DNA from 2 places in the Vibrio sp. M260121 genome. Region 2 is predicted to be linked to the other one. Evidence: riboswitches for the same ligand, from Rfam matches in the RefSeq annotation. Region 2 holds a riboswitch; the other holds the start of a gene.
The links. Region 2 has a riboswitch for thiamine pyrophosphate ahead of thiD (bifunctional hydroxymethylpyrimidine kinase/phosphomethylpyrimidine kinase). Riboswitches for the same ligand answer to the same signal wherever they lie in the genome.
Positions count from the first base shown of each region.

Region 1: linked by a shared signal. The riboswitch ahead of thiC (phosphomethylpyrimidine synthase ThiC) and the one ahead of thiD (bifunctional hydroxymethylpyrimidine kinase/phosphomethylpyrimidine kinase) in region 2 are both predicted to bind thiamine pyrophosphate.

Region 1 is NZ_JATABF010000050.1:32,262-36,693, reverse strand. Features, by position in the region: tRNA gene QTO06_RS21835 (tRNA-Asp) at 1-15, shown strand, start outside; gene QTO06_RS21830 (multicopper oxidase family protein) at 419-1,801, shown strand; gene crcB (fluoride efflux transporter CrcB) at 1,924-2,307, shown strand; TPP riboswitch at 2,369-2,467, shown strand; gene thiC (phosphomethylpyrimidine synthase ThiC) at 2,633-4,432, shown strand, end outside.
Region 2 is NZ_JATABF010000034.1:3,368-7,799, forward strand. Features, by position in the region: gene QTO06_RS17260 (TldD/PmbA family protein) at 1-1,352, opposite strand, end outside; TPP riboswitch at 1,709-1,819, shown strand; gene thiD (bifunctional hydroxymethylpyrimidine kinase/phosphomethylpyrimidine kinase) at 1,924-2,811, shown strand; gene QTO06_RS17270 (ABC transporter ATP-binding protein) at 2,801-3,556, shown strand; gene QTO06_RS17275 (ABC transporter permease) at 3,549-4,349, shown strand; gene QTO06_RS17280 (ABC transporter substrate-binding protein) at 4,397-4,432, shown strand, end outside.

The DNA of each region.
Region 1 (4,432 bases), on a different contig from region 2:
CCGTCCGCTCCGCCACTTATTCAGACAAAGCCCTAGCAGAAATGCTAGGGCTTTTTCGTTTGCGCTATTATTTTGGTCTACGACCAACGAGTCCCGCTTGCGTGCAAGCCCAGCCGCTCTACCACTTATTTAGAAAGCCTTGCTAGAAATAGCAAGGCTTTCGTCGTTTTTAGAGCCTTCAATTTCCTACTTGCTCTAGCCTTATTTACCATTAAGCTCCTTCCTTCTTAAACCGATCTCTTTTACTTACTATATGTATGTAGGTGCTTACTACCTTTTTAGTGCCCACAATATATGGATCTTCACTTACAATCTCTGACCCTAAGCATCATAAGTGCACATCTTTAAAAGATAAGTGAGAATCATTATTAATATTTAGTTACACTCACATCAATTGGAATAATGAGTGACTAAATACATGGATATATCTCGTCGACGCTTTCTTCAATCTTCCTTAGCGATCTCTGCGCTTACCTTTCTGCCTGCATGTTCTCTATCTAAGAGTACTAACAAACAAGGTCAGCATATATACGACATCACTGCAGAGCCTTCTATTGCTGAATTAGTACCAGGGTTTAATACGGATGTACTCGCGTTTAATGGATCGATTCCAGCTCCTACGATTCGTTGTCGCCAAGGCGAGAAAGTTATTATCCGATTTACCAACAAGCTTTCAGAGCCAACTACAATCCACTGGCATGGCTTGCGAATCCCTATTGAAATGGATGGTGTCCCTTTCTTGAGCCAGCCGCCAATCATGCCGGGTGAAACATTCGTTTATGAATTTACACCGCCAGATGCGGGTACGTTTTGGTATCACCCACATATGAATAGCGTTAAGCAGCTTGGTATGGGGTTAGTTGGTCTAATTATCGTTGAAGAGGCTGAGCCTGTTCAGTTTAATGAAGAGCATGAAGTCGTTCTCAAGCATTGGCATTTAGACAAACAAGGTCAGTGGAAGAATCTAATGGTGCCGCGCTTGAGTGCACGCATGGGAACGCCAGGAGAGTGGGGTAGTGTTAATGGTGTTCATGAACCTGTTTATGCGTTGAAGCAGAATGCTACCACACGATTAAGAATTGCTAATGTCGATAACACCATTACTTACCCGATCGCTATAGAAGGAGCAGAGGCTTGGGTTATTGCTATTGATGGGAATCCTGTTAAAACGCCTTATAAGCTCACTCAACACAAAATTGGTCCGGGAATGAGGTTAGATGTCGGATTGATTGCTCCAAGGGCAGGAGAACGTGTTTATGTGCGTCAAATGAAAGGGCGCTTCCCATTCCCTTTGTGTGAGTTCGAAGTTGTTGAGTCTGACCTGCCGACCAATCAGAAACTGCCTTTATTGCCTCTTAACCCTGTGCCTGATCTTGATTTGGAAAATGCTGAGCAAATTGATTATGTGTTTGAATGGGAGGGGGCAGTCACTCCTGCCGATAAATCGGGCAAAGCGATACCTAAGTTTTGGCTAATGAATAAACGAGCTTGGGAGGGAATGAGTAAAGATAATATTCCTGCGCCGCTTTCAACATTGGAGGTGGGAAAAACCTATATCTTCAACCTTAAGAACGTCACCCAATATCATCATCCTATTCATCTTCATGGACATACATTTACCGTTCTTGAATTAGATGGCAAAAAACTCGATGAGCCGTTTCATACCGATACGGTCTTACTTGGAAAAAATGGCAGTGCGAAAGCGGCATTTGTTGCAGATAACCCAGGGCGTTGGATGTACCATTGTCATGTGATCGAACACATGAAGACGGGGTTGATGGGTTATATTGAAGTAAAGTGACTCCTGTAACTTTTTAAATCTTGATAAGTTTTAAGCGTATACTTTGCTGAATTCTAAGATTGTATAATCACTATTGCCGTAAATTTGATTACAATGTCGCCATTAACTTTTCTGGGGGAATTATGGGGCAACTATCCGTTTTGGGTTTTATTGCATTGGGTGGGGCATTTGGTGCATGTTCTCGTTACTTAATTTCTGAACTTTGTGTGATGCTACTTGGTCGTGGTTTTCCATACGGTACATTAACGGTTAACGTTGTTGGCTCATTTATTATGGGTCTACTAATTGCTGCGTTTGAAACTGAGTTAATGGTCACTGACCCATGGCGTCAAATTATCGGGCTTGGCTTTTTGGGCGCATTAACTACATTCTCTACCTTCTCGATGGATAACGTGTTGCTTATGCAGCAGGGTGCCTTCTTTAAGATGGGATTGAATGTATTGCTGAATGTCGTGTTAAGCATTTCGGCTGCGTGGATTGGTTTCCAATTATTGATGCGTAGCTAGCAAAAACACTCAAATCTTAATCAGGTCGGCTTGGTTTAACCAAGCCGTTTTTATATACTGATTTCACTTGTCGGAGTGCCATAAGGCTGAGACCGTTAATTCGGGATCCGTTGAACCTGATCAGATTAGAATCTGCGAAGGGAACAAGAGAAGATATCTACACCAGAGTTCTATCTGGTTGACCTATCAAATAGTCGAATGTTGTTATAGACGAAGAGCACTCGCTCAATCTGTCCTTAATTCGATTCCTCTTGTCGCATCTATCCGCCAAGCATTTTTATCCCAATACTTTTTATCTAAGCATAACAAAGCAAGGAAAAATGCTATGTCGAGTCGCAAGCAAGCGAGACTGGAAGCAAAACAGTTCATTGATACACTCTCGGTACAACCGTACCCAAATTCAAGCAAAGTCTACGTAGAGGGTTCACGTCCTGATATTCGTGTGCCAATGCGTGAAATATCACTCGCTGATAGCCTTATTGGAGGCACAAAAGAAGCGCCTATTTTCGAGCCTAATGAGCCAGTACGCGTTTACGATACCTCGGGTGTATATACAGACCCAGAACACGCCATAGACCTCTACAACGGCTTACCTAAGCTGAGAGAAAGGTGGATTGAAGAGCGTGCCGATACTGAGCTACTTGATGAAGTAAGTTCGGTATACACCAAAGAACGCTTAGAAGATGAAACGCTAGACGATCTTCGTTACGGCAATCTACCACGTATTCGACGTGCTAAAGTTGGGCAGTGCGTGACTCAATTGCACTACGCTCGCAAGGGTATTATCACCCCAGAAATGGAATACATCGCCCTACGTGAAAATATGGGGCGCGCTCAATACCGTGATGAAGTGCTGAATCAACAGCATCCGGGTCAAAGCTTCGGAGCGAATCTTCCAAAAGACATTACCGCCGAGTTTGTGCGTAAAGAAGTCGCCGAAGGTCGCGCGATTATCCCTTCCAATATCAACCACCCAGAATCCGAACCAATGATCATTGGACGTAACTTTTTGGTCAAAGTGAACGCCAACATCGGTAACTCATCGGTCACTTCTTCGATTGAAGAAGAAGTAGAGAAGTTAGTATGGGCAACGCGCTGGGGTGGAGATACCGTTATGGATCTCTCTACTGGACGTAATATTCACGAAACTCGCGAGTGGATTCTACGTAACAGTCCAGTTCCGATCGGTACCGTACCAATGTATCAAGCGCTTGAGAAAGTGAATGGTGTGGCGGAAAACCTTAACTGGGAAGTGATGCGCGATACTCTGATCGAGCAAGCAGAGCAGGGCGTTGATTACTTCACCATCCATGCCGGTTTACTACTGCGCTATGTACCGATGACAGCAAAACGCGTTACTGGCATCGTCTCTCGTGGTGGTTCTATCATCGCGAAATGGTGTTTAGCGCATCACCAAGAAAGCTTCTTATATACCCACTTCCGAGAGATCTGCGAAATCTGTGCTAAGTATGATGTGGCACTTTCTCTCGGTGATGGTCTGCGTCCTGGCTCGGTTGCCGATGCTAACGATGAAGCGCAATTTGCAGAGCTTCGCACCCTTGGTGAGTTAACCAAGATAGCGTGGGAATACGACGTACAGGTTATTATCGAAGGCCCTGGTCATGTTCCAATGCATATGATCAAAGAGAACATGGAAGAGCAGTTAGAGCACTGTCATGAGGCTCCTTTCTACACCCTTGGTCCGCTGACGACAGACGTCGCTCCTGGTTACGATCATATTACGTCAGGCATCGGCGCTGCCATGATTGGTTGGTATGGCTGTGCAATGCTTTGCTACGTAACTCCGAAAGAGCACCTCGGTTTACCAAACAAAGAAGACGTGAAAGTAGGCATGATCACTTACAAGCTTGCTGCGCACGCCGCTGATTTAGCGAAGGGACACCCTGGTGCACAAGTTCGTGATAACGCGCTTTCTAAAGCTCGCTTCGAGTTCCGTTGGGAAGACCAATTTAACTTGTCGCTCGACCCAGATACCGCACGCGCTTTCCATGATGAAACCTTGCCTCAAGAGTCTGGAAAAGTTGCTCACTTCTGTTCGATGTGCGGACCAAAGTTCTGCTCGATGAAGATTTCGCAAGAGGTACGAGAATACGCGAAAGATACT
Region 2 (4,432 bases):
TTCAGCGTTGGCTGACCGACTGTTGTTGGCACTGAACCACTCACGGAACCACACATGCCCGGCGCAAGCGCCATGTCTTTGCCGACCATGCTGATTTCTTTCAACACTTTTGGACCCGTGCTGATCAGCGTTGCTGTTTTCAGAGGTTTGGTGATTTTGCCATTTTCAATAAGGTAAGCTTCACGAACAGCAAAGTTAAACTCACCCGTACCTGGTTGAACCGAGCCACCGCCCATCTTCTTCGCATAGATACCACGTTCGATGCCTGCCAGCATGTCATCAAGTGAATGCTCGCCTTCTTCGATAAAGGTGTTACGCATGCGTGAGGTTGGTGCGAACTTATAGTTTTGGCGACGACCAGACCCCGTAGACTCATAACCTGTCTTCATGCCACCCATTTTATCAACCATAAAGCTGGTTAGCTTACCGTCTTTGATCAATTGAGTGCGCTGAGTCTTCATGCCTTCGTCATCAACGTGAATCGAGCCCCATTCGTTGGTCATGGTGCCATCATCTACTGCATTCACCGCGGTGTGAGCAACCATTTCGCCCATCTTGTCGTGGAATACGGACGCCTTCTTCGCAACTGAAGTGGTTTCTAGCAAGTGGCCACAAGCTTCGTGGAAGATTACGCCACCAAAGCCGTTACCAATTACCACTGGCATTTCACCCGATGGACAAGCATCTGCGCCAAGTTTTACCAACGCTTGTTGCGCGATAGTTTGACCTAGCTCTTTCGCATCAAGCTGTTCACTGAACTCCCAACCAGCAAGAGCGCCAGGACCTTCCATACCAGAAGACTGCTCATTACCTTTTTGAGCGACAGTATTACCAGCAACTCGTATGTAGTGACGGGTATCGTCAACGTGTAGACCTTCTGAGTTGAAGATAGACACTTGTTGTTCACGCTGAAGCACACTGCCAATGAACTGGCTGATATGTTCACTCTCAGCACGAGCGGCTTGGTCAACTTGCAATAGGAAAGCGATTTTAGAATCTAGGTTAGCGTCTTTGCCAAGTGGCATACGACAACCATGTTGAATTGGGTAGCGGTTCAGATTGAGAGAACCTGCTGACGCGATTTGCTCACGCTTATCTTTTGCAGCAAGCAGTGAGGTTACGCGTTTAAGTTCGGTTTCATCTGTGCTGTTGGTGTAACCGTAAAGCACTTTATGACCGAAGAAGAGACGAATACCGATACCAAAATCGATACCCGAGTTAACCTTGTCCACCTCACCAGAAGCGATCTGGACAGTGTTGGTTTGATGGTGTTCAACGAATAGCTCAGCGAAATCAGCCCCTAAAAAGAGGGCATGATCGATCACCGCTTTCGCTGTTACAGAATTAAGCATGAAATCTCCTTGCTCGTTGATCGTCCTAGCCTTCCCCACCTTTGAGTTAGACTCTGTTTATAACAGTCATAACCTAAATTAGATGACTCAAAAGCATATTGGCAACGCGTTAAATATTAACACTTTTTTAACCTTGTTTTATGCTAATCCTTGCTAAGTCAAAGAACGATTCGTTACGTATTATGTCGACATCTCACTATTAGATAGTGTCTTGAACTGCCAGTTTCAATGCAGCACGTTATTTACGCTAAATTCTGGTCTCTCGTTACTGCTCTCAAGTCTCATATTTAATCGATTGCCCCCTCTTGGCCGGAAAAAACACGTGCACCGTAACTGAGTGAACTGCTATTATCTTGACGAAATAGTCGGGGGGCCCATGCAGTGAATGCGTCGGCTGAGATCGAAATTCGAGACCCGTTGAACCTGATTCAGTTAGCACTGACGTAGGGAACTATCATCACTTTGCCACTAGCCTGCTTCAAGTCTGTATCGACGCAGCTAGCCTCAACGGATCCATACACCGATCTTCAATGGCTAAGTCAGTTCCTTTACGTCTGTAATAGGAGCGACCATGGCGCAGCAGTCAAGCCAAGAAAAACCATCAACACAGCCACAAGCAGCAACTTCAACAGACACACCGATTGTGTTGACGATTGCAGGTTCTGATAGTGGCGGCGGCGCAGGCATTCAAGCCGACATCAAAGCAATGTCCGCAACCGGCAGTTTTGCTTGCTCGGTAATCACGGCGATTACTTCGCAAAATACCCAAGGCGTTTCTGCGATTTTCCCCATTCCTCTCGACCATGTAGAGAGCCAACTCGATGCGGTATTTACCGACCTCAACATCGTTGCAGTCAAAGTAGGCATGCTGGCAGATTCCAACATCATCAAAGTTGTTGCCAACAAAATTAAACAATACCAGCCAAAACACCTCGTGATTGACCCTGTAATGGTGGCCACCAGCGGTGATCTATTACTGGAACAGTCGGCAATCAGCACTTTAAAAGAAGAATTGATTCCGCTTGCAGACATCATTACCCCTAACCTACCCGAAGGCGCAGCATTGACGGGTAAGGCAGTGCCTCAATCAGAATCTGAAATGAACGATATGATTGCTGACTTGCGCGCATTAGGGGCAAAAGCGGTGCTGTTAAAAGGCGGTCATCTGGAAAAGGACGAAAACAGCAACGATCTACTGATCATGCCAGACAGCTCTGAACTGATTAGCGCTAAACGCTTTCCAACCAAAAACACCCATGGCACAGGCTGCACACTGTCTTCTGCTATCGCGTCTTACCTTGGTCAAGGCAACAACCTGCACAAAGCGGTGCACCTTGGTAAGCAGTACATCAGCCAAGCTATCGCACACGCTGACGAATTGGATGTCGGTAAAGGTCATGGTCCTGTGAACCATTTTTTTGCAGGTCCTAATTTTGGGAAAAGTAAAGATGTGCGCTAATGCACTCGGCATTCAGCTTACCGAAGCAAGTCTGCAATACAAAGACAGCCAAACACCAACATTAGCAGGGTTGAGTATGACCATCCCTGCCAATCGATGGACTGTGTTACTTGGTCGCAGTGGTTGCGGAAAAACGACAATCCTTCGTTATCTAGCCGGGTTGTTAGACGACAAAGTCGAATGGCATGGTGAATTAACTACCACGGATGGTATCGCCCTACACGAACGTATCGCCTACATGGCACAACAAGACTTGTTGTTGCCGTGGTTAAATGTGTTAGACAACGTCTGCCTCAGTTCTCGATTTTCTCAAGACCAATCACCAGAGCAAAATAAACAACGCGCACTGACTTTACTACACCAAGTAGGACTCGCCGATTACGCTGATGCTAAGCCTGCTCAGCTCTCTGGGGGCATGAGACAGCGCGTTGCCCTTGCTCGCACTCTGATGCAAGACAAGCCTCTGGTTCTGATGGATGAGCCTTTCTCTGCGTTGGACGCGGTTACTCGCCATAAGTTGCAAACCTTGTCTGCCGAATTACTGAAAGATAAGACGGTTGTTCTGATTACCCACGACCCACAAGAAGCGGTGCGATTAGCTCACCAACTCTATGTACTGCAAGGTACACCTGCGCAAGCTCAGCACTTGGTTGTTCCAGACTCCAAGCCGCCACGAGTTCTCGATGGAGAATGCGCGGCGCTACAACAAGCGATTTTGGATCAACTGGAGAAAGACTATGAGTGATATGACTCAGTACAACTCCGTTTCGGCACGTATTGGTAAAAAAGAACGCGTGACACATCCGGCTCTGCGCTTGGTCATCAGCACTGCGGTGATCTTGGGATTGTGGCAGTTGGTCGTGGTGATATTCGATATGCCAAGCTTCATCTTACCTTCACCAATTGAAGTGCTGGATAGATTGGTCACTCGTTACGATGTCCTGCTCAAACATACTTGGGTTACTGCGCAAGAGATCTTACTTGGTTTGGCGCTTGGGTTATCGATGGGTTTGCTGTTCGCATTGCAAATGCTGATGTTCGAGCCGCTGAAGCGTTGGTTACTGCCAATTCTGATTGCTAGCCAAGCGATCCCTGTGTTCGCCATCGCGCCAGTGCTCATGCTTTGGTTGGGTTACGGCATTGCTTCAAAAGTTGTTATGGCGGCAATCATTATCTTTTTCCCCGTCACGACATGTTGCTACGACGGCTTGCGCAATACACCAACAGGTTACCTCGACCTTGCCAAGACCATGGGTGCGTCTAAATGGCAGTTACTTCGTCATATTCAATTGCCAGCCGCCCTACCAACTTTAGCTTCAGGTATTCGTGTTGCCGTCGTTATTGCGCCAATTGGAGCAGTGGTCGGTGAGTGGGTAGGTTCAAGTGAAGGCTTGGGTTATCTGATGCTCCAAGCTAATGCTCGCATGATCATTGATGAGATGTTTGCGGCGCTGTTTATCCTCGCCGTGCTGTCTATCTCACTCTACTTCATCACCGATAAATTATTGAAAAAAGCCATCCCTTGGGAAAGCAAATAATTGCAAAAAATAACCGAAGGAAATTGGGAAACAAAAGGAAGAACCTCGTGAATAAAAACAAACTTATGAGCGCTGCTGCTCTA